One region of the Nonomuraea salmonea genome, then DNA from elsewhere that is predicted to be linked to it. Evidence: riboswitches for the same ligand, from Rfam matches in the RefSeq annotation. Region 1 holds a riboswitch; each other region holds the start of a gene.

Region 1 (7,423 bases):
ATGCCGAACCACGGCCGCGAGGTGCCGAGCGCCGCCGCGTGCCGCAGCAGCGGCGGCCCAGGCGCCGGGCGGCCCGGCTTGGTCGGCGTCGGCCAGATCGGGCCGCAGCAGAAGTAGTCGACGCCCTCCTCCACGGCCGCGGCGGACGCCTCGGCTGCGGAGTGGGTGGACCGTCCGATGACGACGTCGTCGCCGAGTATCTCTCGCGCGACAGTCAAGGGAAGGTCGTCCTGCCCCAGGTGGAGCACGTCGGGCCGGGCGGCGTAAGCGATGTCCGCCCGGTCGTTGACAGCGAGCAGTTTTCCGTGCCGGTCACAGGCGTCGCGGAAGACGTCGAGGAGGGCGAGTTCTTCGCGTGCCTCCAGGCCCTTCTCCCGCAGCTGGATGATGTCCACACCGCCGGCCAGCACCGCGTCGAGGAACTCCGCCAGATCGCCGCGGTCGCGGCGGCCGTCTGTGCAGAGATAGAGGCGGGCTTCAGAAAGCGAGGGCTTGGGCACGCCGCTTGACCTCTGTGTGACGGCCCGCCCTGATCGCCTCGATGGGCGAGCCTGGCAGTGACTCGTCGGGGGTGAAGAGCCAGCGCAGCGCCTCGACGTCGTCGTAGCCGGCGTCCTGGAGCACGGTGAGCGTGCCTGGCAGGCCCTTCATCACGTCCTTTCCGTCGAGGAACACCGCGGGCACCTGTGGCCCGCCGCTGCCACGGCGCACGCCGAGCAGCTTGTGGTCCTTCAGGAGTTGCTTGGCCCGCCCGATCGAGAGATCGAGGCGTGAGGCCACTTCGGGGAGGGTGAGCCACTCGTCGACGAGCTGGTCGGTCTCCCGGTCGATCTGTGCAACAGAAAGCGTCACGAAACCACAACTACCACATGCCGTCCTTGCTCAAACAACACAATCTCGTAGGGCCACTTGTGGATCTACCAGGCGTTCCGTGTCCAGCCGGTGACCCGCCTCGATGATGCGCCGGCCCTGCACGAGATCGCGCGGCCGGTCCACGGCCAGCACCGCGGCAAGCCTATCGTCCGCCGTGAGCCAGACGGCCGCCCACTTGCCCTCGGGCTCGCCCCGGTGCACGATCCGCTCGCCCGACGCGTGGTGGCCGGCGTATTGGAGCATGTGGCCGAACTGCTCCGACCAGAAGTACGGCACCGGGTCGTAGACCGCCTCCTCCCCCATCAGCGTCGCGGCGGCGACCTCGGGGGCGTTGATCGCGGTGTCCCAGTGCTCGACCCTGAGGCGGGCGCCCCAGCGGCGCGACCACCAGGCGGCGCAGTCGCCCACCGCGACCACGCCGGGCAGCGAGGTGCGCAGGTGCTCGTCGGTGACGACGCCGTTGTGCAGGTCGATGTCGGCGTCGGCCAGCCACTCGACGGCCGGGCGCACGCCGATGCCGGTGACGACGACGTGGGACTCGACGAACTCGCCGCCCACCAGGCGGACGCCGCCCTCGTCGACCGACTCGACCATGGTGCCGAGGCGCAGGTCGATGCCGTCGTACCAGGGGATCGTGCGGGCGCCGAGCTCCGTGCCAATCGCGCTGGCGAGCGGGGCCTGGGCGGCCTCGATGACCGTCACCGCGCAGCCCGCGCGGCGGGCCGCCGTCGCCACCTCGGCGCCGATCCAGCCCGCGCCGATGACCGTGACCCGCGCGCCCGGGACGAGCATCACGCGCAGCTCGTGGGCGTCGTCGAGGGTGCGCAGGACGTGCTGAGGGCCGTCGCCCGGCAGCCTGATCGGGTCGGCGCCGGTCGCGATGACCAGGCCGTCGTAGTCGAGCTCGCCCTCGGTGGTCTCCACGACGCCCGCGCGCAGCGACTTCGCCGCGACCCCTGGACGGAAGTCGACCTGGAGCCGCTCGAGGTCGGTGTCGATGAAGCTGGTGTCGGCGTCGCCCTTGAGCACCGCCTTCGACAGCGGCGGGCGGTCGTAGGGGCGATGGCGCTCCTGGCCCAGCAGCGTCAGGCGACCGGCATAGCCGCGCCCGCGCAGGGCCTCCACCGTGCGCACTCCCGACAGTCCCGCTCCCACCACCACGACATGCTCCACGGTCATGACCATAACGGGGGCGGTGCGTGGACCCGGCACCGAGGCCGTAGGCTGTGGACGGAAGGACGCGCGGGAGTCCGGCCGTGACCGGGCTGAGAGGAAGGCTGCAGCGGGCCTTCGACCGCAAGACACCTGATCCGGATCATGCCGGCGAAGGGAGCGGATCATGGATGTGATCGTGGGCGGCGGGGTCGTCGGGCTGTCCGTGGCCTGGCGGCTGGCGCGCGAGGGGCGGCCGGTCACCGTCGTCGACCCGGCACCCGCCTCCGGGGCCTCCCACGCGGCCGCCGGGATGCTGGCGCCGGTCAGCGAGGTCACCTACACCGAGGCGCCGCTGCTGCGGCTGGGCGTCGCGGCCCTGCGCCGCTGGCCCGCCTTCGCCAGCGCCCTGGCCGAGGACGCCGCCCTTCCACCCGCTGGGCCCGAAGAGGTGGGCGGGCTGGATCTGCGGGCCGAGGGGACGCTGGACGTGGCGTTCGGGGCCGATGACATGGCGGCGCTCGATGAGCTGGCCGCGTTCATGGAGAAGCTGGACCTGCCGGTCGAGCGGCTGACCGGGCGCGAGTGCCGGCGGCTTGAGCCGATGCTGGCCCCGTCGGTGCGCGGCGGGCTGCTGGCGCCGGGCGACGCGTGGGTGAACCCGCGCCGGGTGACGGCGGCGCTGCTGGCCGCCCTGGAGCGGCGCGGCGTCAATGTCGTGCGGGCCCGCGTGAGCGAGCTGGTCCGCACGGACGGCGCCGTCACCGGTGTCCGCCTCGCCGAGCCGCCCGCCGTACCCGATGAAGGCCGCGGTTCCGCACCCCTCGCCGCCACGGGCGGACGAGCCGGAGGTGAGGTGCTGGCGGCCGGGCGGGTGGTGCTGGCGGCCGGGGCGTGGAGCGGTGAGCTGGCGGAGGTGCCGGTGCGGCCGGTCAAGGGCCAGATCATGCGCCTGCGCTCGCCGCAGCCGCTGCTCACCCGCTGCGTACGCGGCACCGTCCACGGCTCGCCGGTCTACCTCGTCCCCCGGGGCGACGGCGAGCTGGTGGTCGGCGCCACCCAGGAGGAGCTGGGCTACGACACGAGGGTGACCGCGGGCGGCCTGTACGAGCTGCTGCGCGACGCCAGGGAGCTGGTGCCCGGCGTCACCGAGCTGGAGGTCGCCGACGTGGTGGCGGGGCTGCGTCCCGGCACGCCCGACAACCTGCCGGTGATCGGTCCCGGCAGGACGCCGGGGCTGACGTACGCGACGGGACACCACCGGGGCGGGGTGCTGATGGCCCCGCTGACGGCGGCCATCCTGATGGGCGAGGAGAGCGAGCTGGCGGCCCTGTGCTCGCCGGGGAGGTTTCAGGAAATTTCATGATTATTACCATCAACGGGTCCGCGCACGAGCTGGCCGACGGCACCACCGTGGCGCAGGCCGTGCGTACGCTGACGACGGCCACCACCGGAGTGGCCGTGGCCGTGAACGACGAGGTGGTCACCCGCGGCGCCTGGGAGACGACGGCGCTCAGCGACCGTGACCGCGTGGAGGTGCTGACGGCGGTGCAAGGTGGATGAGCTGATCATCGCCGGCGAGAAGTTCTCCTCCCGGCTCATCATGGGCACCGGCGGCGCCCCTTCGCTGGAGGTGCTGGACCAGGCGCTGGCGGCGTCCGGCACCGAGCTGACCACGGTGGCGATGCGGCGGCTCGACCCCGCGGCCCGGGGTTCGGTGCTCGACGTGCTGCGTGCGCGCGGCATCAAGGTGCTGCCCAACACGGCGGGCTGCTTCACCGCGGGCGACGCCGTGCTGACGGCCCGGCTGGCCAGGGAGGCCCTGGGCACGAACTGGGTCAAGCTCGAAGTGATCGCCGACGAGCGCACGCTGCTGCCCGACCCGATCGAGACGTTCGACGCGGCGGAGCGGCTGGTGGCCGACGGGTTCGTGGTGCTGCCGTACATCGGGGACGACCCGGCGCTGGCCCGGCGGCTGGAGCAGGCCGGGTGCGCGGCCGTGATGCCGCTCGGCGCGCCGATCGGCTCGGGGCTCGGCATCCGCAACCCGCACAACATCGAGCTGATCGTGGAGGCCGCGTCCGTCCCGGTGATCCTCGACGCGGGCATCGGTACGGCGAGTGACGCCGCGCTGGCGATGGAGCTGGGCTGCGACGCCGTGCTGCTGGCCACGGCCGTGACGCGGGCGCAGCGGCCCGACCTGATGGCGGCGGCCATGAAGGGCGCGGTGGTGGCCGGGCGGCTGGCGGCACAGGCGGGCCGCATCCCGCGCCGCCGCTACGCCGAGGCCTCCTCACCGATGACCCCCTGAGCCGCCCGCCCGGCCTCGTGAACGGACGCCGACGAAGCCTCCACCGGAGAGTGGGCGTCTGAGCCGTGACCAGAACCGGGCGGCGGAGGCCCGGCCCCTGGTCCCGACCGGCGGGAGCGGCATCGACGGCACCATGCGCCCCGGCGACACGCCGGGGCCACTGCCGCATCGCCGTGACACACGGGACGAGAACGTCTCCGCATCGGTTTCGGGCGCTAGGGCCATGCCGGTGGCAAAACGCCCGTAAACTCAGCGGGGTGGACACGACGACTGCGGACCCCCTGGTCGGGCGGCTCCTCGATGGGCGTTACCGCATCGAGGGCCGGATCGCCCGGGGCGGTATGGCGACCGTCTACCTCGCGCTGGACGTCCGGCTCGACCGGACCGTCGCGCTGAAGGTCATGCACCGCTCGCTCGCCGAGGACCCGGCGTTCGTCAGGAGGTTCATCGGCGAGGCGAAGTCGGTCGCCAGCCTGTCGCACCCCAACGTGGTGCACGTCTTCGACCAGGGCACCGACAACGACGTCGTCTACCTGTCGATGGAATACGTCCCTGGCCGCACCCTGCGCGACATCCTGCGCGAGCGCGGCCGGCTGCCGGCCCGTGAGGCGCTGGAGATCCTCATCCCGGTGCTGGCCGCCCTGGGCGCGGCCCACCAGGCCGGCATGGTGCACCGCGACGTCAAGCCGGAGAATGTCCTGATGACCGACGACGGCCGGGTCAAGGTCGTCGACTTCGGCCTGGCCAGGGCGATCGAGGCGACCAACCAGACCCGCACCGGCGTGCTGATCGGCACGATCGGCTACATGGCGCCCGAGCAGGTGATGACCGGCGCCGCCGACGTGCGCAGCGACGTCTACGCCGCCGGCATCATGCTGTTCGAGCTGGTGACCGGCCAGCAGCCCTACGACGGCGAGACCCCGATGTCGGTGGCCTACCGCCACGTCCACGACACCGTGCCCGCGCCGTCCTCGGTCTATCCCGACGTGCCGCCGCTGATCGACACGCTGGTGGCGAGCGCGACCGCCCGCGAGCCGCACGACCGTCCCGCCGACGCGACCGCGATGCTGGTGGCCGCGGTGGAGGCCCACCGCGTGCTGCCGCGCATGACCAACCCGCCGGGCACGGGCCCGGTGATGGGCACGGCGGTCTATAACGCGCAGCCGGCGTCAGGGCCCATCCCGTTCGCCGCGTCGGCCCCGTCGGTGCCGCAGGCGGCGCCGGCCCACACGATGATCCAGCCGCGGACCGAGCTGCCGGCGAAGCGCCGGCTCCGGCCGAGCTGGTTCCTGGCGGTCCTGGCCGTGGTGATGGTCGTCGCGGTGGGCCTGACCGGGTGGTACTTCTCGCTGCCCGAGCAGGTGAAGGTGCCCGACCTGGTCGGCAAGGACCTGGCGCTGGCCGAGAAGGACCTCGTCGGCGCCGGGCTGAAGGTGCGCAAGGGCGAGAGCCAGTACGACGAGAAGATGGCCGAGGGCCTGGTGCTGAGCAGCGACCCGGTGGCCGACACCGAGCTCGACAAGGGCTCGACGGTCACGCTGACGCTCTCGCTCGGCCCCGAGCGCATCGTGGTGCCCAACGTCACCGGCATGAACGGCAACGACGCCCGCGCCGCCATCGCCAGGGCCGGGCTGACCGTCGGCAGCGTCAAGCGGCAGCCCAACCAGCAGGTCGAGCGCGACAAGGTGATCCGCACCTCGCCGCAGGTGGGCGAGAAGATCAAGAAGAGCGCGAAGGTCAACATCTTCGTCAGCGCCGGGCTCACCATGCCCGACGTCAACGGCATGCCGAAGGACGAGGCGGCCGGCTTCCTCAGCTCGCAGGGCTTCCAGGTGCAGGTCAACGAGGTCGACGACGACGCCGAGCCGTGCACGGTCATCGCCCAGACCCCGAAGGCCAAGTCCGAGGTCGACAAGGGCGCGCCCGCGATGATCACGGTGGCGCGCTGCCAGACGCCGTTCCTCGACTGGTTCAGGGGCGACAACGAGGCGCGCGACGACCAGCAGTTCTCGATGGTGCCCGGGGTGATCGGCAAGAACGTCAACGACGCCAAGTCGGAGCTGGAGGCGCTGGGGTTCCGGGTGCGGGTGCAGCGGCTGGGCAACGGCGGCGTGGTGCAGTTCCAGCGGCCGCTGCCCAACAGCGAGCGCCCGCCGGGCAGCACGGTCATCCTCTGGCAGTGACCGCCGATCCCCCCGGCGGGGATCGGCGCTCAGCGCACATGAGCGGGCCACGAAGGGCCCTGAGGGGTCAGACCAGGTGGCCGTGCAGGCGGACGCGGGCCAGGCCGCCGTCCGGGTAGATGTCCACGCGCACGTGCGTGACGGGTGTGTCGGCGCCGAGGCGGAAGCGGTGCGGCGTGTCGGGCTGCAGGCGCGTCCTCGGCAGCAGCTCCACCTCGCGGTCGCCGTCGAGCCCGGTGAGCGCGACCGCGCCGGGCGCGTTGAACAGCAGGTTGGTGGTGTCGATCTCGGCGAGCCTGACGACGCCGCGCCCGGCCAGCCTGATGACGATCCAGTCGTTGCCGCCGTCGCGGCGCCGCGCGGTCTCCCAGCCCTCCGCCTGGTGGCGGGCCAGGCCGGGGGCGATGACGTTGTTGGGCGCGGAGTAGAACTCGTCGGAGCACGCGGTGACCAGGCCGCCGTTGGCCAGCGCCGCCAGGTCGATGCCGAGGCCGTCGTGGAGGGACAGGTCAGGACGTACCTCGCCGTGCACGCGCAGCCGGGCGACGCCGCCGTCGGGGTGGATGTTCAGCCGTACGTGGGTGTAGCGGGCGTCGTCGGTCACCGGGAAGAGGTGCTCGGCGTCGCCCTTGAGGTCGGACAGCGGCACGATCTCGGTCCAGGGCGCGGCGAGCACCTCGGCCGGCGACGGATGCCCCGCCACCGACGTGGCCTCGACGGACGCCCGGGGCGGATAGTTGCCCTTGAACCAGGCCGTGTCGATCACCACGCCGCGGATCACGCCGGGCAGCCCGAGGCGTACCAGCGCCCAGTCGTGGCCGGGCTCGCGGCGGCGGCGGGTCTCCCAGCCGTCGTACACCTGCCCCTTGTTCCCGAACGTCTCCGGCATGAAGCCGGGGCGTCC
Region 2 (7,423 bases), on a different contig from region 1:
GGTGACGACGGTGGTGCCGTTCGGCGGCACCGAGCGCGTGGCCAGCGGTGACGCGGTGAAGTGGGACAGGACGAAGGCGCTCGCGCTGTTCAACGCGCTGAAGGAGGACAAGCCGGTGCCCAAGGACGTCGTGGACGCCGGCTGACGGGCCTCACGTCACGGTGGTGACCACGACGGCGGCGTTCATGTCGGCGATGGCGCGGGCCACCGCGTCCGCCACCCAGTCGCCCTTGGCGAGCTCCTTGACGCGGGCCTTGCCGGCGTCGGGGAACGCCTTGCGGTCGAGCCCGGCCGCCTTGGCCAGCGCGATCAGGGCGGTCGTGCGGGGGTCGGGGGTGGCGCCTGCGAGCACGGCCGTCATCCGCTCCCTGATGTCGGCCTCGACGGCGGAGTCCAGCTCGGGCCAGCGGGTGACCGTGAAGATGCCGAGCGCCTTGGTGCGCTCTCTGGCCAGCACGCCGGTGTTGGCCAGGCGGGTGAGCAGGCGGTCGCGCAGGTCGTCCGTCTGCAGCTTGCGCACCCACCACTCCGGGGTGCGCGCCTTGTCGTTCGCGATGCGTTCCAGCGCGGCGTCCAGCTCCCGGTCGCCGACCGGGTCGGGCGTGGCGACGGCCAGCTTCTTGCCGTCCTTGGTGACGCGGCCGGCCAACGCCAGCTCGGCCAGGATGCCGCCGGAGAGCGCCAGGTCGAGCGTGGCCGCGTTGATGAGGAGCTTGCCCTTGTCCTCGCTGAGTGCCAGGAGGAGGAGCTCTTCTGCGATCGTCACGGTCATGCACTTGACCCTAACGACCCGATGGCTCCCGTTCTGGGGACAGTTCCGTGCGGGCCGTACTCTGGGGGCATGCCCGAACTTCCCGAAGTCGAGTCGCTCACCCACTTCCTGCGTGAGCGGGCCGTGGGCCGCGCGATCGCGGGGATCGACGTGGTGGCCATCCAGGCGCTCAAGACGTTCGACCCACCCGTCACCTCGCTCGGCGGGCTGACCGTCACCGGTGTGAGCAGGCACGGCAAGTTCCTCGACCTCGACTGCGACGGGCTGCATCTGATCATCCACCTGGCCCGCGCCGGGTGGCTGCGCTGGCGCGACGACCTGTCGGGGGCCAAGCCGGTGCGGCCGGGGAAGGGGCCGCTGGCCGTACGCGTGCGGCTGGCGCCCGACGACGAGGGGCTGGCGCCCGGGTTCGAGCTGACGGAGGCGGGGACGCAGAAGCGCCTCGCCGTCTATGTCACGAAAAATCCGGACGAGGTGCCCGGCATCGCCGCCCTCGGCCCCGACCCGATGGCCGAATCGTTCACCGTCGAGGCGCTCAAGCGCATCGTGGGCGGCAAGCGCACCCAGATCAAGGGCCTGCTGCGCGACCAGAAGGTGATCGCCGGCATCGGCAACGCCTACTCCGACGAGGTGCTGCACGCCGCCAAGATGTCGCCCTTCAAGATCGCCGCGACGTTGACCGACGCGCAGCTCGCCGACCTGCACGAGGCCATCGTGACCACGCTGCGCGACGCGGTCGAGCGCGCGCACGGGCTCGCGGCCAAGGATCTCAAGGCGGAGAAGAAGTCGGGGCTGCGGGTGCACAACCGTGCGGGGCAGCCGTGCGACGTGTGCGGCGACACGATCAGGGAGGTCTCGTTCGCCGACTCCTCGCTGCAGTACTGCCCGACCTGCCAGACCGGCGGCAAGCCGCTGGCCGACCGCCGCCTGTCCAAGCTGCTCAAGTAGGTGCGGGCGTCCGGTGCACGGCTTCGGGCACGCCATGATGGAGTCATGACCGTTCCTGAGATCGAGGCCAGTGCCGTGCCCGCAGACGCTTACCTGCTCGACGTCCGCGAGCAGGACGAATGGCTGGCGGGCCACGCGCCGCAGGCCGTCCACATCCCCATGACGCAGATCCAGGGCCGGGTGGAGGAGGTCCCCGGCGACCGCACGGTCTATGTCGTCTGCCGGGTGGGCGGCCGGTCGCTGCAGGTCGCCGCGTGGCTCAACCAGCTCGGACGCGAGGCGGTCAACGTCGGCGGCGGCATGCAGTCGTGGGAGGCCGCGCAGAAGCCGATGGTCAGCGAGACGGGCCAGGAGCCTTTTGTGGCGTAAGTCGCCCACTATGGCGATTTGACCCTCTCTAAGGCAAGATAAGGGCGCAAACTACAGATCGTCGCGGGAGCTCGGGGTCGCCGGGCTGAGAGGGCAGCAATGCATCCGCTGCCGACCGCCTGAACCTGTCCGGGTAATGCCGGCGTAGGGAGTGTGCGATGTCGCACGGCGTCGAAGAAGTTCCGCTGACCCTCGAAGGCGAGGCGCCCAAGACCCTGGGCGTGCTCGATCAGGGCGCGCTCTGGGCCAACCTCGGGGTCAGCCTCCTCGGCTTCTCCGGAGCGCTGCTGCTGCTCGACCCGCTGGGCAATGCGCCGCTCACCCTCGCGGCGGCGCTGGTCGCCACCGTGGTGGGCAGCCTGATCGGCACCGCCATGGTGGGCCTGTCGGCCATCCCGGGCACGCGCACCGGCAAGCCGGCCATGGTGCTGCTGCGCGGGCTGTTCGGGGCCAGGATCTCCTACGTCCCGACCTTGCTGAACATCATCCAGATGATCGGCTGGGGCGCCTTCGAGCTGTGGGTGATCGCCAAGGGGGCCGGCGCGATCTTCCCGTCGGTGCCGTACCAGGTGTGGGTGCTCGTCGCGGGCGTCCTGACGGCGGCGCTGACCGTCTGGCCGCTCGGCTCGATCCGGCTGCTGCGCCGCTACGTCACCGTCGGCGTCATCGTGGCGATGGTCTGGTTCGCGGTGTTCTTCCTGCGCGAGGCCCCCTCACCCGAGGGCGGGAGCTGGACGGCCTTCCCCGCCGCCGTCGACTACGTGATCGCGCTGTCGGTGTCGTGGGTGCCGATGGCGGCCGACTTCGCCCGCCACTCGCGGTCGGGACGCGCCGCGTTCACCGGCGTGGTCGGCGGCTACACGCTGGCCCAGGTGGCCTGCCTGGGGCTCGGCGTCTACGCGGTGGCCCTGGCGGGCGCCGACGGCGTGCTGGCCGACGCGACGTCGGTGTTCACGCCGTTCGTGGCGGTGCCGCTGGGCGCGCTGTTCTTCGGCATCCTGGTGCTGCGCGAGACCGACCAGTCCTTCGCCAACGTCTACTCCACCACCATGTCGCTGCAGAACCTGATGCCGCGGGTGGACCGCCGGATCCTCTCGACCGCCATCGGCGTGGTGACGGTCGTGATCGCGCTCTTCGCGGACGTCAACTCCTACGGCGTGTTCCTCGGCGTGATCGGCGCCGTGTTCGTGCCGATGTTCGCGGTGCTCGCGGTCGACTACTTCGTGCTGCGCCGCGGCGAGGGCTGGAACACCGCCGAGGACGCACCGTCGCGCTGGTCGATGCTGGTGCCCTGGGCGCTGGGCTTCGCCGCGTACTGGCTGACCACCTCGACGCCGACCTTCCCGCAGTGGGACGCGCTCTGGACGGGCGTGCGCGAGGCGCTCGGCTTCGTGCGTCAGTCGTGGATGAACGGCGCGCTCGGCGGCGCCTTGGTGGCGGCGCTGGTGACGCTGCTCATCGGGCTCATCCAGCGGTCGCGCGCTGCTCGACGTTGAGCAGGTGCTGCTTGGCGGCGGCGCCGCCGGCGTAGTCGCCGAGCCCGCCGTCCTCGCGCAGGACCCGGTGGCAGGGCACGATCACGCAGACTGGGTTGGAGGCCAGCGCGTTGCCGATCGCCCGCAGCGCGCGCGGCCTGCCGATGCTCTCGCCGATCTCCTCCAGCGTCGTGGTCGTGCCGTAGGGGACCGCCATGGTCTTCTGCAGCACCGTACGGGCGAACGGCGTCGCCAGCGTCAGGTCGACCGGCGTGGCGAACGTCCGCAGCCGCCCCGAGAAGTAAGCGTCGAGCTCTCTGCGCACCGGGTCGAGCCGCCGCGCGTCGGGCCCGATGAACCGCCCCACGTGCCGGGTGATCAGCTCGAACACGTCGTTTTCCGCCTCGAAGCTGCACGCCGCGATGCCTTTGCCGGTCACCGCCAGCACCATCCTGCCCACCGCGCCGTCGTAGGTGCCGAACGCGATGTCGGGTGGTGTCTCACCCCGATAGGTGCTGGAGGTCACCCGCAGCAGGGCATCGAGATCGTTGCTCGACATACCCCTCACCCTCCCACCTGCCGGGAATCACCGTGACCGCAGCGTATCGGACGGATCGCCCGACGCACCCACCGCGCCACGTGCACTATGGAGTAGTGGGGGACGAATGGGCCGGTAGTGACGATGAGATCGCTCGTGCGGCGCTCGCCAGCTCGCCCAACGCCATCGTGGCGCTCGACCGCGACCAGAGCGTGCTGGTGTGGAACGCCGCCGCCGAGCGCATGTTCGGCTGGAGCGCCGACGAGCTGCTCGGCCGCCGGGCCCCGATCGTGCCGGACGAGCTGGGCGCCGAGCACAACGCGGTGCTGGAGCGCGTACGTACGGGAGAGCCCGTGTCGCTGCGCACCAAGCGCCTCCACGCCGACGGCCGGGTGCTCGACCTGCGGGTGGACATCAGCGCCCTGCGCCTCGGCAGCGCCGTCGCCGGTTACGTGTGCGCCTACCACCCGGCCAGGGCCGACGAGATGGCCGAGCACCGCATGGCGCGCCGCGCCCGGCTGGTCGCCCGCCTCACCGACGTCGTGGGGGACATCAACTCCGACCTTGAGCTGTCGGCCGTGCTCGACCGCATCTCGGCCAGCCTGACCGAGCTGACCGGGGCGGACGCGGGCGGGTTCGTGCTCATCGAAGGCGAGCGGCTGCGGCTGGTCAGCACGTACGAGCTGCCGGAGGCGATCAGGGGCACCACCACCGACCTGCGGACGAGCCTGGTGGACAAGCTCTTACGCACCGGCAAGACCGTGATGCTGGAGTCCCACGGGCTCGACGACCTGGTGTGGGCCAAGCTCAAGGGCCTGCACACGATCGCGCTGGGGCTCGCCGCGGTGGGCGGGCGGCCGTACGGCGCTCTCTATGCCCTGTTCGCCCGCCGCAACCCAGGACACCTGGAGCTGGAGCTGCTGGAGCTGCTGGCCGGGCACGCCGGCATCGCGGTCGGCAACGCGGTCGCCTACCAGGAGGCGGTGCGGCAGCGGGCGCACGAGCGGGCCGTGTTCGACGCCAGCGCCGACGGCATCGCCGTGCTCGACCAGGACGGCCTCGTGGTGCGCTGGAACCCGGCCGCCGCCGAGCTGACCGCGCTGCCCGCCGAGTCCGTGATCGGCGGCCCGCCGCCATTCCCGCTGCCCAAGGCCGGCGAGAAGGGCACCTTCCAGCTCGACAACGGGCGCTGGCTCGACGTGGTGAGCGCGCAGATCGAGGAGACCGGCGAGGTGGTCGTCGACTTCCGCGACGTGACCGCCGCCAAGGAGCTGGAGGAGGCCAAGGACCTGTTCCTCGCCACGACCAGCCACGAGCTGCGCACGCCGATCACCATCGTGCGGGGCTTCGCCAGCACGCTCGACTCGCGCTGGGACGACATGAGCGACCCCGCGCGCCGCTCGGCCGTGCACACGATCGCCGAGCGCGCGAGGTCGCTGGGCGTGCTCATGGACCACCTGCTGCTCGGCGCGCGGGCCGGCGCCGACGAGCTCAAGGTGCGCATCGAGGAGTTCGACCTGGGGGAGCGCATCGTGGCGGCCACGCTGGGGCTGCCCGAGCTGTCGGACCGGCACCGGGTCGAGGTGGACGTGCCCGAAGGGCTGCCGTACGTGCTGGGCGACGCGCTGGCCACCGACATCCTGCTCGGGCAGCTGCTGGAGAACGCGTTCAAGTACTCGCCCAAGGGCGGGCTGATCAGCGTGGCGGCCTGGCCGGAGGACGACAACGTGGTCGTCGTCGTGGACGACGAGGGAGTCGGAATCGCCCCGCCTGACCGTGAGCGGGTTTTTGAACGCTTCGTCCAGGTGGACAGCGGCGACCGGAGACGGTTTGGTGGAGTGGGGCTCGGTCTCTACATCGTCCGCAGTCTCGCCAGGGCACAGGGAGGAGATGTCAGCGCTCATTCGCGACCAGGAGGAGGCACCAGAATGCGGCTCGTATTGAGGGGCTCTTCCACTATCGGATCCGACACACCGATGCGGTAACGAGGTGGTCACGGTTGCGCTGATCTATCTTCCAATGTGTACAAGCTGTGATCGAGATGCGGTTTCTGGGATCGAGTAACGGGGCATTTCGGTCGTACCGGGGAGTGTTCCCGCGGGGGGCACAGGGAACGGGGAGGTGGGTGTGTCAAGCGTGGTGCTGCTGCCGTACGCGCCGTCCAGCGTTGCCGTCGCCCGCCAGCGTCTGAGCACTGATCTGCAGGACAGTGGGGTCTTCACCGCGGCCATCGACGATGCCGTGCTCGTCGTGAGCGAGCTTCTGAGCAACGCGCTGCGGCACGCTCATCCGCTGCCGTCGGGCATGGTGCGGGTGGCGTGGCTGCGCAGCGACGATCACATCGAGGTGGCGGTCAGCGACGGGGGCGCCGCGACCGAGCCCCGTGCGGGCCGGCCGACGCTGTCCTCGCTCGGGGGCCGGGGGCTCGGCATCGTGGAATATGTCGCCGAGAGCTGGGGGGTGCGGCACGACGGCGACACGACGACCGTGTGGGCGATTCTGCCCGCGCCAAGCAAAAGTGTGAACGGGCAGGTCGCGGCCCTCAGAGAGGCCGGCTAGCCAGCACGGCGCGCTCGCTCACGGCCCACGCCGTCGAGACGAGCAGATAGAGGCCGGCGGCCAGCGGCAGCACGAGCGCGGCCAGCGCCGAGCCGTACGGCAGCAGCCGCATGATCCGCTTCATGGCCTCCGGCTGCTCCTCGGCGACCTTGATCTGCCGGGCCGAGAGCCACGCCACCGCTGTGACCAGGGCGATGACCAATACAAAGACCAAAACCGGGGTGCTGACCAGACCGAAATGGGCGACCACGCCGGCCGCCTGCTCCCCCAGCGGCGTCCCGAACAACGTGTGCCCCGCGAGCGCGGTCGGATGCGTGGCCACCCGGTACATCAGCCACAGGAACGGCAACTGGGCCAGCATCGGCATGATCCCGGCAAACGGTGACGTGCCCTCCTTGGCGTAGAGAGCACTCAGCTCCTTGCTCAGGCGTTCAGGGTTGCGGCCATGGCGCTCACGCAGCGCGCGGAGCTTGGGGGCGAGCCGTTCGCGGATCTTCGCCGTACGGGCCTGGCGGACGTTCAGCGGCAGCAGCAGAAGGCGTACGGCGAGGGTGAACAGCACGATGCCGAGGGCGGCACTGCCGCCGGAGACGTGAATGACGAACGTGACGAGAGAATCGATCATGAGCCCTGTTCCCTGCTAGAGAGGCGTGATGACGACGGGCTCGCTCGTCATGGCCGAGGGAGCCCCGCTTCGACGGGGGCTCGTAAGGAAGCCCCGCGTCCAGGAAAAGCGGGGCGCGCTAAGGGGCGCGGGGACGC
Region 3 (7,423 bases), on a different contig from region 1:
GCCGCCGTCGCGCTCACCGTGGCCACCACGCTGCTGATCAAGAGCGGCCGGCTCAAGTGGGCGTGGGTGACGGGCGTCCCGCTGGCCTGGGACGTCGCCGTCACGCTCACCGCGAGCTGGCAGAAGGTGTTCTCCGCCGACCCGAAGCTCGGCTTCTTCGCCCAGCGCGACCGCTACCAGGCCGCGCTCGACCAGGGCGAGCTGCTCGCGCCCGCCAGGACGGAGGACGCGATGCGGCAGATCGTCATCAACTCGACCGTGGACGGCGTGCTGGCCGCGCTCTTCGCCGTGCTGATCATCGTGGTCCTCATCGACGCCGCCCGCATCTGGATCAAGGCGATCCGGCTGCGCGAGCCGCTGCCCGACACGGAGGCGCCGTTCCAGGAGTCCACGATCGTGGCGCCGTCGGGGCTCATCGCCACCCGCGAGGAGAAGGAGCTGATGGCGAAGTCGCCGTGACGGTCAGGGGGCGAGCCAGGCGGCCGTGGGCCAGCCCTCGCGCCGCCACGCGCTGTCCCAGAACATCCACTCGTACGCCGCCGCCCGCCCGTACGCCTGCGCCATCGCCTCACGGGTGTCAGGGAGGGAGGCGGCGGCGAGCCGGTCGGTGATGGCCTTGGCCCGCTCGACGGAGGCGGCGAACCCGGGGTCGGAGTAGGTGGAGATCCACTTCGCGTACGGGTGCGCGGGGTCGTCGCCGGCCTTGGCGAGCAGCGCGGTGCCGACGTCCTGGTAGATCCAGAAGCACGGCAGCACCGCCGCCGCGATCACCGGGTAGGGTGCCGACAGGGCCGTGGCCTGCAGGAACGACGAGTACGCCAGGCACGTCGGCGAGGTCACGATGCCCTTGACGGCCGCGCCCAGCTCCTCGATGTAGCCGGAGTGCAGCTCGCGCTCGGCGACCAGCGCGGTGTGCGCGCTCATGGCCCAGAACGCCGCCTCGTCGGAGTCGTCGGCGCGGACGGAGGCGGCCGCCAGCGCCTTCGAGAACGCCTCGAGGTAGCGGGCGTCCTGCACCATGTAGAAGGCGAACGTCTCACGGTCGAGCGAGCCGTCGCCGAGTGCCGTCACGAAGGGGTGCTCGTGGATGGCGCGCATCAGCTCGGACGTGCGCTGCCAGATGTCATCGCAGAACATCGCGTCTCTTTCGCGAAGAAGGGGGCGGGGTTACCAGGCGTTGTGGAAGTGGTGGACGGGGCCGTGGCCGTGGCCGACCCCCAGCGAGTCGGCGGCGCGCAACGCCTGCGTCAGGTAGTCCTTCGCGGCGCGCACCGCACTCGGCCAGTCGTCGTGGCGGGGCCGCAGCGCCGCGATCGCCGAGGACAGCGTGCAGCCCGTGCCATGGGTGTTGCGCGTCGGCACCCGCGGCGCGGCCAGCTCGATCGTGCCCTCGGGGGTGGCCAGCACATCGACGCAGGTGTCGCCGTCGAGGTGGCCGCCCTTGAGCAGCACCTGCCGGGCGCCGAGCGCGCGCAGCCTGGCCGCCTGCGCGTGCATCTCGGGCAGCCCGCTCGCCTGCGGCTCGCCGAGCAGGTCGGCCGCCTCGGGCAGATTGGGGGTGATGAGGTCGGCGCGCGGCAGCAGCGTGCGGCGCAGCTCGCTCACCGCGTCGGCGGGCAGCAGCCGGTCGCCGCTCTTGGCGACCATGACGGGGTCGAGCACGACATGAGGCGGCCGGTACGTGTCGAGCGCCGCCGCCACCGCCTTGATCAGGTCGGCGTCGCCCAGCATGCCGATCTTCACGGCGTCGGCGGGCACGTCGGTGAGCAGGGTGTCGAGCTGCTGGGCCACGAACGCGGCCGGCACCTCGTGGATGCCGGTCACGCCCGTCGTGGTCTGCGCCACGAGCGCGGTGACGACCGTCATGCCGTACGCGCCGAGCGCGGAGAAGGTCTTGAGGTCGCCCTGGATGCCGGCCCCGCCACTCGGGTCGGTGCCCGCGATGGTCAGGACCTTGGGTACGGCGTTCGCTGCCATGACGTCCCTTCGCTAGTGCGAACTAGATCAGGTTCGACGGGTGTGATCTCAGCCCGGCTTTCCGGGCACCCCGCGTCAACGGCTCACTCTAACAGGCCGGGTTGTTGACCACACGTTCGAGTGTGGGCATCGTAGGGCGGGTGGCCGCTGACGAGACGCGCGACGGGGTCTCCCTGACCAACCTCGACCAGCCCCTCTTCGACGGCGCCGACGCCACGAAGCGGGACCTGGTCGACTACCTCGACGCGGTCGCGGGCCGGATGGTGCCCGTGCTGCGCGACCGGCCGCTCTCGGTCATCCGGGTACGCCCAGGGCAGGAGCCGTTCATGCAGAAGAACCTGCCCAAATACGCTCCCGACTGGGTGCGGTCGGTGACCGTGTGGGCGGACTCCTCGCGGCGGCAGGTCACGTACGCGCTGTGCGACGACCGCAGGACGCTGCTCTGGTTCGCCAACCAGCGGGCCGTCGAATACCACCCGGCGCTCTACGCCGGTGAGCACCCCACGCACATGGTGCTCGACCTCGACCCGCCCGAGCATGACTCCTTCGCGCCGGCCGTCCGGGGCGCGCACCTCGTCAGGCAGGCGCTCGCCGACTGCGGGCTGGCCGGGGCCGTCAAGACCAGCGGGGCCAAGGGGTTGCACGTGTTCGTGCCCGTGGTGCCGGGCACCGCGATGGACGACCTGGCCGCCGCCACCCGGGCGCTGGCCGCCCGCGCCGAGCGGCTGGACCCTTCGCTGGCCACCACCGCGTTCATCAGGGAGGACCGCGAGGGCAAGGTGTTCCTCGACTCCACGCGGGCGGGCGGCGCGACGGTGGCGGCCGCCTACAGCCCGCGGATCCGGCCCGGCGTGCCCGTCTCGTTCCCCGTGGCGTGGGACGAGCTCGACGGCGTCCGGCCTGGCGAGTTCACCATCCGCACCGCTGTCGAGCGGCTGGGTGAGGGCGACCCGTGGGCCGAGTACATGCCGGCGCCGCAGGCGCTGCCCGCCGACCTCGTCGAGGAGGGGCACACGATCCCGGTGGCGCGTGTGCAGGCGATGCACGAGGGCAAGCGCCGCGCCCGCGCCCGCCGCGTCGATTAGCCGCCCGCGGCGCCGGGCCGCCCTCGCCGCTGGCGGCGCGGCCGGCATCCCGGCCGGCGGCAGTCTTCACCGGCGCGGAGGGCGCTCGACGGCTCGCTTGGCCTTCGACGTGCGCGGCATCCCGCCACGCACCGCCACGCACCGCCCCGTAGCCCGCCCCGTAGCCCGCTTCGCCGGGGCGAGAGCAGTCTCGCCCCGGTCGCGGTCAGCGGGTGATGGTGACGTCGTCCACGCCGGCCTCCACGAGGGAGGCGCCTGAGGCGTCGGCGGCGTCGATGAGGATGCGGACGGTCTGGCCCGCGTAGGCGTTCAAGCTCGCCGACGCGGTGGTCCAGGCGCCGTTGCGGTTGGTGGCGGCGCCGGGCTGGTCGAGCACGGTCGTCGTGGTGCTGCCGACGACGCGGACGCGCAGGTAGTCGGCGCTGGAGGAGTTCGAGCCGTGCGCCAAGTAGTACGACAAGGACAGGTTCAGGGGGCCTGCCGAGGGGAGCGTGATCGGCGGTGACTGGATCGAGGTGACGCCGCCGTCGATGTCGTGGTCGCCCGCCGACGAGCCCGCCAGGCGGCCGGTCACGAGGTCGTTCGTGCCGCTGACCGTGGTGCCGAGCTGCTTGGCGCCGCTTGAGGTGGTGGCCTGCGGGTCGCCGCGTTCCCAGAGCCCGGTGGCGGCGGTGTCGGTGCCGTTCGGGTTCGCCGTCCAGCCCGTGGCCGTCTCGAACGTGTCCTGCCAGACCACGACCGGCGGTACGGCGGTGGCGACGGTCCACACGGCGTAGGCGATGGCGTCGGCGTTCCTGTTCAGCGCGGTGTCGTTGATGTTGGCCGTGGTGTCGCAGGAGCGGTGGTAGCAGACGTCGAACGCCTGCCCCGCGGTGCCGCCCCACAGCGCGGCCTGGGCGCTGGTCTTGATGCCTTCGGCCCCGGTGAACGTGCCACCGGCCGGGATGCCCGCCGCGATGAACGGCCCGTAGTCGGAGCGGCCGTCGAAGTCGGTGCCGCGGGTTTGCACGCCGATGGAGGTGAAGTAGTCCTGGAGGGTGCGCTCCAGGGCCGCGGACCCGGCGGGGCCCGGCCCGGCGCCCGTCCCGTCCGAGTTGTCGCCGTCGTAGACGAAATAGCCGGCGTTGGGGGAGCCGACCATGTCGAAGTTCAGGTACCCCTTGATCCGCGCGCGTTCTGCGGCCGGCAGGTTGTTCACGTAGAACCGCGACCCGCGCAACCCCAGCTCCTCCGCGCCCCACCAGGCGAAGCGCAGGTGCTTGCCCGGCTGCAGCGACTGGCGGGAGACTTCGAGCGCGGTCTCCAGGACGGCCGCGCTGCCCGAGCCGTTGTCGTTGATGCCGGGCCCCGCGGTGACGCTGTCGAGGTGCGCGCCCACCATGAGCACGTCGTCCGGGTCGCCGCCCGGCCAGTCGGCGATGACGTTGTAGCCGGTCGCGCCGTTGTAGGTGAACGACTGCAGGGTGGTGGTGTAGCCGGCCGCGTCGAGCTGCGACCTGACGTAATTGGCCGAGGCGAGGTAGCCGGGCCTGCCGTGCGCCCGGTTGCCGCCGTTGGCGGTGGCGATGGACTGGAGCTGCGACAGGTGGGCCTTGACGTTGGTGAGGGAGATGTCCGGCGGCGCGGCGGCCCGCGCCGGCCCGGCCGGCATCACCGTGATGAGGGACAGTGCCGCGATCGCCGCGATGAGGGGTGATCTCGTTTTCCAGGTCGTACGCCTAGATAAGAGCAAGGCGGCGCCTCCATCCGAGGTCGAGGGTGGAAGATCCCGAGATGGTGCTGAATGGACGGTAACGCCGCGAAGGTGGTTCGCCTAGCTGTTCGTACGAGTGGTGATGCCGGGTTTGAGCGCCGCCACCGCCATCTCGGGATCCTGGGCGAAGAACCGCACCGAGGTCACCTCGGCGCGGCGGCCCAGCGGGCGGACCACGGTGACCGGCTCGGCCAGCTCGACCGTCACGTTCGTCTGCGAGGAGACCGCCACGGTCAGCCGCCCGCCCTCGACCGTGATCATGCCGCCCTGGTGGTACGCCCGCCCGGTCCGTACGCCCGCCACCAGCTCACGGGGCACCCGCAGATCGAGGTAGACGCCGTACCTGACGCGCAGCTCATCGGCGGTGACGACGTGCGGCCTGGTCGCGCAGCCGGCGGCCAGCATGAGGACGTACAGCAGGCCGTACAGGTCGGCGATCAGCACCCCGTACCGCAGCCAGGCGGGCACGCCGAGCGCGGCCAGCAGCAGGTCCACGACCACGGTCTCGACTGCCATCGCGAAGCTCATCAGGCCCAGCATGAACGCCTGCTCCTTGCCGTACGCGAGCGCCGTCGCCCCGTCCGGCACCCCGTGCCGCCGCCGCACGATCCACGCCGCGATGGCGGCCAGGCCCTTGACCTCGAACCCCACGATCCGCAGCACCGCTCTGACCATGTGCTTCCTTCCTCCGGCGGTTTCCCCGCTCATGGGACACGTTGACGTCGCGTCAAGGTCAAGCCCCGCCAGACCCGCTCGGCATGGGTTGAACCCGCCATAAGGGGTGGGCGTACAACCTGTCGGACCTGCGGCACCCGCCGATGACCTGCCGGAACGCGATCACTGGCGGTGCCGCCCACGCTGACCGGCCACCACGGGGACGGCGATGGAATTTCAGGGATGGAGCGACGGCCTGGCTCTTCGGCCGCGCGATTACCTCGGCTTGGGCGAGCCTCTGACCGCCGTCGTCAGGACGGCGGGCCCGCTCACGGGCGAGCGGCTCTACCTGTTCGCCCTCGGCACCGCCACCACGATGGCGCGCCTGCACCTGGGCGGCATCGCGGGGCTGCGGCTCAGCCCGGCGAACGTGCTGATCTCACCCCAGGGGCAGGCGTTCTTCGCGCCGGGGCCCAGGGACAGCCTGTTCCCCGGGCACGACGTCGGCGACTGGGCGGACGTCGTGGTGTTCGCGGCCACGGGGCGGCAGCCGGACGCCGCCGCCGACCTCGACCGGCTGCCGCCCGCCTTGCGCGCGGTGATCGACGAGTGCCGCCGCCCGGATCCGGGTGCCCGCCCGGCGGCGGTGGACCTGGTCCGCATCCTGCTCGGGCATCCAGGGCAGCATGCTGGGCCGCATTCTGGGCCGCATGCTGGGCGGCATCCTGGGCGGTGTCGTGGCGGCTCGGTGCACGAGCTGCTGCTGGCGGCCGAGCGGCGGACGATGCCGTACGAGCGGGTCCGGCATCCTGAGCCCCCGCCGCCTGAGCCGTTGTGGCGGCGGCCCGCCTACCTCGCGGGGCTGGCGGTCGGCGTGCTCGCCGTGGCGGTGGCGGCCGGGGTGGTGATCCTGCTGTCCGGCGGCGAGCGGCGTGCCGCCACGGACGACCTGCTCGACGCGATGGGGGCGCGCACGGCCACGTTCCGGCACGTGAGCGGGGAGACCGTGGCCGAGGGGCGGCTGAGCTTCGACGGAGCGGCGTCCACGGCGTACGCGATGAAGCTGACCTGCGGGAACGCCCCCGCGCCCGTCACGGTCTCGCTGGTCGGGAGCAGGGGCGTGGCGGGCGGCGCGGCGTTCGACGCGGCCAGGCCGCCGAACGGGCCGTGCGCCCAGCAGCAGGCGCCCGGCGTGCGGGAGCTGAGCTCGCCGTACACGATCAAGGCACTGCTGGACGCGGCGGGAACCGCCGTGACCAGCAGAACCGCCGAGGGCGGCGGGCGCGTGCTCACCGGCTCGGCGCTCGCGCACCGGGTGCGGGGCGAGGAGGACGCCGCGTCGTTCGCGGGCGTCGGCGCCGAGGGCCCGGTGCGGTTCACCGTGCAGGTGGACGACGCGGGGCTGCCGGTACGCCTGCGGCTGCGCATGGAGAGCAGGACCGCCGGCGCCCGCGTCGCCGAGACCGTCTACCGCGACTGGCGCGCCTACGAGGACATCAAGGAGGGGCCGCATGGCTGAGGAGTTCAGCGCGAACCGCCTTGAGGCCGCGAGCGTCGCCCGCGACCTCAAGGCCATCCGCGCCGCCCTCGACGGCGGGCCCGCCCAGGCGCAGCCGACCGGCTCCCCGAAGGCGGACGCGGCTCTCCGGTGCTTCGTCGCCGAGTCGTCCGACAACCGCGAACGCATGGACCAACTGCTCGAACGCGCGGCCGGCCTGCTCGACGCCCTGGTGACGGGCACGGGCGAGCTGGACGGTGCGCTCGCGCTGGCCGATCGGCCCGCGCCGCAGGCCCCTGCCGGGGTGGTCGTGGAGCAGGCCCATGGCTGACCTGCCGTACGGCTTCACCGTCCGCGTCCCCGGCTCCTGTTACGCCTTCGACGTCCGGCGCGCGGGACGTACCGGCGACCTGGCCCGGCTGGTGGACGCCAGGGCCGCGGCTGGCAGCTGGAACC
Region 4 (7,423 bases), on a different contig from region 1:
CGGCGGGCATCGCGGCGTTCATCGGCTCGGGCGGCCTGGGCGACCTGATCACCGCGGGGGTGAGCACGCAGCGCAGCCTGATCCTGGTCACCGGCTGCGTGCTGATCGCGGTGCTGGCGCTGCTCATCGACTGGGCGGCGGGCCTGGCGCAGCGGCTGCTGTCGCCGAAGGGGCTCTCATGAGGGCGTTCCTGGCGGCCGTTGCGGTCATGGTCTGCGTCGTGGCCTGCGGGCTGCGGCCGGCGTCGTCGTTCGTGCCGCCGGTGGAGCCGGGCGGCATCCGCCCGGTGCCCGGGCTCGAAGGGCAGCGCGTACGGGTGACGTCCAAGGAGTTCACCGAGCAGCTCGTGCTCGGCAAGATCGCCGTGCTCGCCCTCACCGCGGCGGGCGCGGACGTGGAGGACAGGACGAACGTCCAGGGCAGCGTGAACGCCCGCGCCTCGCTCATCCGCGGCGGCACCGACCTGATGTGGGAGTACACCGGCACCGGCTGGATCACCTACCTGGGGCAGCAGAAGCCCGTCCAGGGCGCGGAGGCGCAGTACGAGGCCGTACGCGACCTCGACCTGCGCGAGAACGGCATCGTGTGGCTGCCGCCCGCCCCGCTGAACAACAGCTACGCCATCGGCGTCACGCGGGCGTCGGCCGAGAAGTGGGGCCTGTCGAAGATCTCCGACATCCCCGAGGTGCCGGTGGCGCAGCGCACGTTCTGCGTGGACCACGAGACGTTCGGCCGCGACGACGGCTTCCTCGGCATGCTCAAGGGCTACGGCCTGACGTACGGCGAGGAGGTGCCGAGGGCGAACGTGCGCAGGGTGTCGGTCGGCGTGCTCTACAACTCGGTGGCCAGCGGCCAGTGCACGCTCGGCATGATGACCACCACCGACGGCCGGGTCAAGGCGCTGGACCTGGTGCTGCTGGAGGACGACCGGCACTTCTTCCCGCAGTACAACGCGGCGGTGACGATGCGCAGGCAGCTCGCCGACGCGCACCCGGAGATCGCGAAGATCTTCGCGCCGATCAGCGCGAAGCTGACCGACGACGTCATGCGGGACCTGAACGCGCAGGTGGACGTGGACGGCGGCATGCCCGCGCTGGTGGCCCGCGACTGGCTCAGGTCGGAGGGGTTCGTCCGATGACGGGCGTTAGCCCCACCTGACCACGGGCAGCCCGCAAGGCATGTCGCACACACCACCACCGCAGAACCAGCCGTACCCGGGCAGCACCGGCGAGATGGCCCCTGAGCCGCGCGACGAGATGCGCGACTACGTCGGCCGCGACCTGCTCGCCGGCAAGAAGGCCCTGATCACGGGCGGCGACTCGGGCATCGGCCGGGCGGTCGCCGTGGCGTTCGCCAAGGAGGGCGCGGACGTCGCGATCGCGTACCTGAGCGAGCACGAGGACGCCGCGCACACCCGCAAGCTGGTCGAGGAGACCGGGCGGCGCTGCGTGACTCTGCCCGGCGACCTGGCCGACCGGGCGCACTGCGCGTCGGTCGTCGAGCAGGCCGTCTCCGAGCTGGGCGGCCTGGACGTGCTGGTCAACAACGTGGCCTACCAGCAGCCGGTGAGCGGCCTCGAGGAGCTGGACGACGAGCAGTGGGAGCACACGTTCGCCGTCAACATCCACAGCTACTTCCGCGTCATGAAGGCCGCGCTCCCGCACCTGCGCGAGGGCGCGGCCATCATCAACACCTCGTCGATCAACGGCCTGCGCGGCAACAAGTCGCTCATCGACTACGCCGCCACGAAGGGCGCGATCAACGCCTTCACCTACTCCATGGCCCAGAACCTGGTCGAGCGGGGCATCCGGGTCAACGCGGTGGCGCCTGGCCCGGTGTGGACGCCGCTCATCCCGGCCACGATGCCGGAGGAGAAGGTGGAGAAGTTCGGCCAGCAGGTGCCGATGGGGCGACCCGCCCATCCGGACGAGATCGCCCCCTCGTACGTGTTCTTCGCCTCCGACCGGCTGTCCTCGTACTACACGGGCGAGGTGCTGGCCCCGATCGGCGGCGAGACGCTCCCCGGCTAGCCGCGGCCTGGGCACTTGGTGGCGTCACTCCACGTAGATCGTGCCGCCGAGGCGACGGAACTCGGCGGCCTTCTCCTCGAAACCGGCCCGCCTGATGTCGTGGCTGATCCGCATCGAGCAGAACTTGGGGCCGCACATCGAGCAGAAGTGCGCGGTCTTGGCGGGCGCGGCGGGCAGCGTCTCGTCGTGGAAGGCGCGGGCCGTGTCGGGGTCGAGCGAGAGGTCGAACTGGTCCTCCCAGCGGAACTCGAAGCGCGCGTCGGACAGCGCGTCGTCCCACTCCTGCGCCTTCGGGTGCCCCTTGGCCAGGTCGGCGGCGTGCGCGGCGATCTTGTACGTGATCACGCCGGTCTTCACGTCGTCCTTGTCCGGCAGGCCGAGGTGCTCCTTGGGGGTGACGTAGCAGAGCATGGCGGTGCCGAACCAGCCGATCATGGCGGCCCCGATGCCCGAGGTGATGTGGTCGTAGCCGGGCGCGACGTCGGTGACGAGCGGGCCGAGGGTGTAGAAGGGGGCGTCGTCGCACAGCTCGCGCTGCAGGTCGACGTTCTCCTTGATCTTGTGCATGGGCACGTGTCCAGGGCCCTCGATCATGACCTGCACGTCGTGCTCGCGCGCGATCACGGTCAGCTCGCCCAGCGTGCGCAGCTCGGCGAACTGGGCCTCGTCGTTGGCGTCGGCGATCGAACCGGGCCGCAGGCCGTCGCCGAGCGAGAACGACACGTCGTAGCGGGCCAGGATCTCGCACATCTCGGCGAAGTTCTCGTACAGGAAGCTCTCGCGGTGGTGCGCGAGGCACCAGGCGGCCATGATCGAGCCGCCGCGCGAGACGATGCCGGTCTTGCGGCGCACGGTGAGCGGCACGTGCGCGAGCCGCACGCCCGCGTGCACGGTCACGTAGTCCACGCCCTGCTCGCACTGCTCGATCAGGGTGTCGCGGAAGACCTCCCACGACAGCTCATCCGGCCGGCCCTTGACCTTCTCCAGCGCCTGGTAGATCGGCACGGTGCCGACCGGGACCGGGGAGTTGCGCAGGATCCACTCGCGGGTCTCGTGGATGTCGTCGCCGGTGGACAGGTCCATGATCGTGTCGGCGCCCCAGCGGGTGGCCCAGGTCATCTTCTCGACCTCCTCCTCGATGGAGGAGGTGACCGCGGAGTTGCCGATGTTGGCGTTGATCTTCACGAGGAAGTTGCGGCCGATGATCATGGGCTCGGTCTCGGGGTGGTTGACGTTCGCGGGGATGATGGCCCGGCCGGCCGCGACCTCGTCCCGTACGAACTCCGGCGAGACGCCCTCGCGGACCGCGACGAACTCCATCTCCTTGGTCACCAGCCCGCGCCGCGCGCAGCCGACCTGGGTGACCGGGTGCCCGGCGGCCCGCCGCTCCTCGATCCACTCGGCCCGGCGGCGCGGCAGGCCCCGCCGCAGGTCGGGCTCGTAGGAGGGGTCGGTGTACGGGCCCGAGGTGTCGTACAGCGTCACCGCCGTGCCGTTCGACAGGTTCACCTGCCGCATCGGCACCCGCAGCTCGCCGCTGTAGATCTTGGAAAAGCGCGCGTCAGTCATCGCGCAAACTCCCTTCGCCGGCATTACCCGGAGCAGGTTCTGGCGGTCGGCGGCTGGCAGCCGTCCTCTCAGCCCGGTCTCCACCGGGCTCCCGCGTTGGACGGCGGTGATCGTACCCACGCGGGGCTGGATCCCAAACCAGGGCGAAAAGGTTTGGCGGGGCTTCTCAGCGGTACGGACCCCATCAGGGGAAACATGATGAGAATCGCCGCTGTCGCAGGACTACTCGTCGTGATGGCCGCATCCGGCGCCACCGCCGCCGCCGGGGACGGCATGCAACAGCACGAGGTCAGCCAGGAGCAGTTCGACACCCTGCTGGCCCAGTGCCGCTACTCCGATACCGGTAAGGCCAAGTGCCGCAAGAACGTCAGAGAGCTCTATCGCGTCGGCCGTACCGATCCGTCGCTCGACTGCCGTACCTACTCCGGCGTGACCGTCTGCGGCACGCTCAAGCTCAGCAAGGCGGAGCGCGCGTGCGTCCGCGACTCCGAGGCCGTGGGACTGTCGTTCCGCCGCGCCGAGGTGGAGTGCTACACCGCGTCCTGAGGAGCCGAGTTGATCATCGTAGGTGTGGACGGCTCCCGTGCCGGCCTGGAGGCGGCCGGCTGGGCCGCCACCGAGGCCGTGCTGCGCCAGGTTCCGCTGACCGTCGCGCACGTCGTGCCCAAGTGGGTGTGCGAGGAGGACCAGCCCGTCCGTTACGCCGAGGTGGCGCGGTGGATGCGCGAGGAAGCGCGCACCGTGCTCACCTCCGCCAAGGACCGCGCGCTGCGCGAGCGGCCCCAGGTGCGTGTGGAGACCGTCCTGCTCCCCGGCGATCCCCGCGCGGCCCTGCTCAAGGCCGCCGCCGACGCCGAGCTGCTGGTCGTCGGCAGCAGCGGCATCGGCGGCGTGCGCGGGCTGCTGGTCGGCTCGGTCGCGTACGGGGTCGTCGCGCACGCCGAGACGAACGTCGTCCTCGTCCGCGACCGCCCCGCCACGCCCGGCGAGGTGGTGGCGGGCACCGACCTGTCCGAGTGCGCCGAGCAGGCCCTGGAGTTCGCCTTCGCCGAGGCCGAGCTGCGCGGGGCGCGGCTGCGGGTGGTCCAGGCGTGGGCCTGGCCCCAGCCGGGCGGCTTCGGGCCGGCCGACCCCGAGAGCGAGCAGGGCCACCTGCGGGCGCTGCACGAGGCGCTGTCGCCGTACCGCGCCCGGCATCCCCGCGTCGAGGCCGTCGCCGAGATCGTGCACGGACATCCTGTGGACGTGCTGAAGGAGGCGGCGGCCGGGGCCGAGCTGCTGGTGGTGGGCTCGCGCGGGCGCGGACAGCTCGCCGGCATGCTCATCGGATCCATCAGCCAGGCCATGCTGCACCATGCGCCCTGCCCGCTGGCGGTGGTACGCGCCGCCGCCTGAAAGTTACATGCGTCCCCGCAGCTCATGCCCGCGGTCCTGACCTTCAGCTTCCCCGTTCCGCCTGCCGCTCCTTACGATCTGCGCAGGCTGACGACGGGAGATCGGACGATGCGCGCAATCGGCGCCGTGCTGGCGGGGATGGTGACCGTGATCGCGGCCGTGCTGTTCGCGACGACGCCGGCCGAGGCGGCGGCCGTACGCATCATGCCGCTCGGCGACTCGATCACCGGCTCCCCCGGCTGCTGGCGGGCGATGCTGTGGAACCGGCTGCAGAGCACCGGCCACACGAACATCGACTTCGTCGGCACGCTGCCGCCGCAGGGCTGCGGGGTGGCGCACGACGGCGACAACGAAGGCCACGGCGGCTATCTCGCCACCAACATCGCGAACCAGAACATGCTGCCCGGCTGGCTCGCGGCCACCCGGCCCGACGTCGTGCTCATGCACCTGGGCACCAACGACGTGTGGAGCAACATCGCGCCCGCGACGATCCTCGGCGCGTTCACCACGCTGGTGAACCAGATGCGGGCGAGCAACCCGAACATGCGGATCCTGGTCGCTGAGATCATCCCGATGAACCCGGCCACCTGCCCCGACTGCGGCCGGCGCACCGTGGCCCTCAACGACGCCATCCCCGCCTGGGCCGCCGCGACCTCCACCGGCCAGTCGCCGATCACCGTGGTCGACCAGTGGACGGGCTTCAACACCGCCACCGACACCTACGACGGCGTGCACCCGAACGCGGCCGGTGACCAGAAGATGTCCGACAAGTGGTACCCGGCCCTGGTCGAGGCGCTCGCGGGCACCCCGACCCCCACCGTCACGCCCACCGTCACACCCACCGTGACACCCACCGTGCCGGCCGGTGACTGCGCGGCCGCGTACAAGACGACCGGGCAGTGGCAGGGCGGCTTCCAGGGCGAGGTGACCGTCACCAACACCGGCGCCGCGCCGATGAGCGGCTGGACGGTGAGCTGGACGTACGCCGACGGTCAGCGCGTCACCCAGCTCTGGGGCGGCACACTGAGCGCGAACGGCTCGTCCGTGACCGTGCGGAACGCGGCATGGAACGGCTCGCTGGCGCCGGGGGCGTCCACCACGTTCGGCTTCCTCGGCTCGTCCACCGGGGCCGGCACCGCCCCGACGCCCACCTGCGCGATCTAGGACTGCGCCTTGATCACCGGGGCGCCCTCGCTGGCCTGCACCAGCACGAACCCCTGACCCCTGAACGCGAGCTGCATCGCCTCACCGCTCCCCCGGCCGATCAGCGCGCCCACCTTCATCGTCCGGTTGACCCCGACCTGCAGGGAGGTGCTCCAGCACACCGCCGACTGCCCGTCCGCGAACGTCGGCATGCGCGCCGCGTCGAGCAGCACCGGCGTGCCGTGGGTGGTCACCGCCACCCACCCCGTGCCGGTGATCGTCGTGTTGAACAGCCCGCCGGCCGCCATGCCCGCGCCCTGGACCCGCTTGATGTCCCAGGACAGCTGCGGCTGGAAGGCCAGCAGATTACGGCCGTTGACCGTGATGCCCTCGTTCTCCAGGTAGAACAGGTGGATGTCGTCGGCGTTGTCGGCGAGGTAGAGCAGGCCCTGGCCGCGTACGCGCATCAGCGCGGCGCCCTCGCCCGTGACTGCCTTCTTGAACAGCTTCCCGAGCCCGCCGCCCTCGTAGTCGAAGTCCATCTCCCCCTGGAAGGCGACCATCGACCCCTGCTTGGCCAGCACGTCGTCGGGGAGCTGGACGCGCAGCATCTTGCCGTTCTCCAGGGCGAACCCCGGCGGCAGCTGCTGGGAGCCGAGATTGCCGAACACCGAACTGCGCACGTCCTCATGACCTTTCGCCTGCGGGCACCGTATGGAAGGACCAACGCCCGCCGCCGTCCGCCGGTTCCCCCGCGACGCCGGGCAGGGTAAGCGCCGAGTGGGCCGGCCGCTCCATCGGGACGGGGTCGGCGGTGAGGTCGCGCAGCATCGCGTCGCGCCGGTCCATCGCCTCCTGCGTCGCGGGGAACATCACGCTGCCGCCGCCGTCCACGTGCGCCTGGTTGAGGGTGACGAACTCGCGGGTGTCCCGCTCGTACGCGGCGAACGCCTCCTCGTGCCCCGGGTGCACGGCCAGCGAACGGGCCAGCATGTACGCCCCGACCAGCGCGAGGCTGGTGCCCTGCCCGGTCAGGAACGACGGCGCGTACGCCGCGTCGCCCACCAGCGCCACCCGCCCGCTCGACCAGGCCGGCATGCGGATCTGGCTGACCGTGTCGAAGAACAGGTCGTCCGCCTCCCGCATGGCCGCCACCAGGTCGGGCACCCGCCAGCCCGCGTCCGCGAAGGTCGCGGCCACCAGGTCGCGCTGCGCGGCAGGGTCGCGGAAGGCGCCGAACGGCGGGTCCTCACGCGCGAAGTTGAGGAACCCGTGCACCTCGTCGC

Evidence for each region. A riboswitch is a leader RNA that binds a small molecule or an ion and turns the genes downstream of it on or off. The one in region 1 is predicted to bind thiamine pyrophosphate.
Region 2: it holds a riboswitch for thiamine pyrophosphate, as region 1 does, so the genes downstream of both, ACFFR3_RS36240 (purine-cytosine permease family protein) here and ACFFR3_RS15045 (FAD-dependent oxidoreductase) in region 1, are expected to answer to the same signal.
Region 3: it holds a riboswitch for thiamine pyrophosphate, as region 1 does, so the genes downstream of both, thiD (bifunctional hydroxymethylpyrimidine kinase/phosphomethylpyrimidine kinase) here and ACFFR3_RS15045 (FAD-dependent oxidoreductase) in region 1, are expected to answer to the same signal.
Region 4: it holds a riboswitch for thiamine pyrophosphate, as region 1 does, so the genes downstream of both, thiC (phosphomethylpyrimidine synthase ThiC) here and ACFFR3_RS15045 (FAD-dependent oxidoreductase) in region 1, are expected to answer to the same signal.

The regions. Positions count from the first base shown of each region.
Region 1 covers NZ_JBHMCF010000011.1:1,011,058-1,018,480, forward strand. Annotated here, with positions in the region: gene thiE (thiamine phosphate synthase) at 1-500, opposite strand, end outside; gene ACFFR3_RS15035 (Rv2175c family DNA-binding protein) at 478-852, opposite strand; gene ACFFR3_RS15040 (NAD(P)/FAD-dependent oxidoreductase) at 883-2,052, opposite strand; TPP riboswitch at 2,106-2,222, shown strand; gene ACFFR3_RS15045 (FAD-dependent oxidoreductase) at 2,213-3,391, shown strand; gene thiS (sulfur carrier protein ThiS) at 3,388-3,588, shown strand; gene ACFFR3_RS15055 (thiazole synthase) at 3,581-4,336, shown strand; gene pknB (Stk1 family PASTA domain-containing Ser/Thr kinase) at 4,594-6,519, shown strand; gene alc (allantoicase) at 6,587-7,423, opposite strand, start outside.
Region 2 covers NZ_JBHMCF010000040.1:252,851-260,273, reverse strand. Annotated here, with positions in the region: gene ACFFR3_RS36260 (LCP family protein) at 1-145, shown strand, start outside; gene ACFFR3_RS36255 (GOLPH3/VPS74 family protein) at 152-772, opposite strand; gene ACFFR3_RS36250 (Fpg/Nei family DNA glycosylase) at 842-1,720, shown strand; gene ACFFR3_RS36245 (rhodanese-like domain-containing protein) at 1,766-2,089, shown strand; TPP riboswitch at 2,143-2,257, shown strand; gene ACFFR3_RS36240 (purine-cytosine permease family protein) at 2,248-3,585, shown strand; gene ACFFR3_RS36235 (methylated-DNA--[protein]-cysteine S-methyltransferase) at 3,554-4,123, opposite strand; gene ACFFR3_RS36230 (sensor histidine kinase) at 4,219-6,087, shown strand; gene ACFFR3_RS36225 (ATP-binding protein) at 6,239-6,661, shown strand; gene ACFFR3_RS36220 (YidC/Oxa1 family membrane protein insertase) at 6,645-7,286, opposite strand; gene ACFFR3_RS36215 (DUF6412 domain-containing protein) at 7,405-7,423, opposite strand, start outside.
Region 3 covers NZ_JBHMCF010000025.1:156,900-164,322, reverse strand. Annotated here, with positions in the region: gene ACFFR3_RS23490 (carbon starvation CstA family protein) at 1-459, shown strand, start outside; gene ACFFR3_RS23485 (TenA family protein) at 463-1,137, opposite strand; gene thiD (bifunctional hydroxymethylpyrimidine kinase/phosphomethylpyrimidine kinase) at 1,168-1,977, opposite strand; TPP riboswitch at 1,965-2,060, opposite strand; gene ACFFR3_RS23475 (DNA polymerase domain-containing protein) at 2,118-3,062, shown strand; gene ACFFR3_RS23470 (M28 family peptidase) at 3,268-4,794, opposite strand; gene ACFFR3_RS23465 (hypothetical protein) at 4,876-5,490, opposite strand; gene ACFFR3_RS23460 (serine/threonine-protein kinase) at 5,756-6,988, shown strand; gene ACFFR3_RS23455 (hypothetical protein) at 6,981-7,298, shown strand.
Region 4 covers NZ_JBHMCF010000003.1:422,981-430,403, forward strand. Annotated here, with positions in the region: gene ACFFR3_RS03190 (ABC transporter permease) at 1-182, shown strand, start outside; gene ACFFR3_RS03195 (glycine betaine ABC transporter substrate-binding protein) at 179-1,138, shown strand; gene ACFFR3_RS03200 (SDR family oxidoreductase) at 1,179-2,030, shown strand; gene thiC (phosphomethylpyrimidine synthase ThiC) at 2,055-3,599, opposite strand; TPP riboswitch at 3,592-3,704, opposite strand; gene ACFFR3_RS03210 (hypothetical protein) at 3,795-4,145, shown strand; gene ACFFR3_RS03215 (universal stress protein) at 4,155-4,994, shown strand; gene ACFFR3_RS03220 (cellulose binding domain-containing protein) at 5,103-6,158, shown strand; gene ACFFR3_RS03225 (AIM24 family protein) at 6,155-6,820, opposite strand; gene ACFFR3_RS03230 (FAD-dependent monooxygenase) at 6,825-7,423, opposite strand, start outside.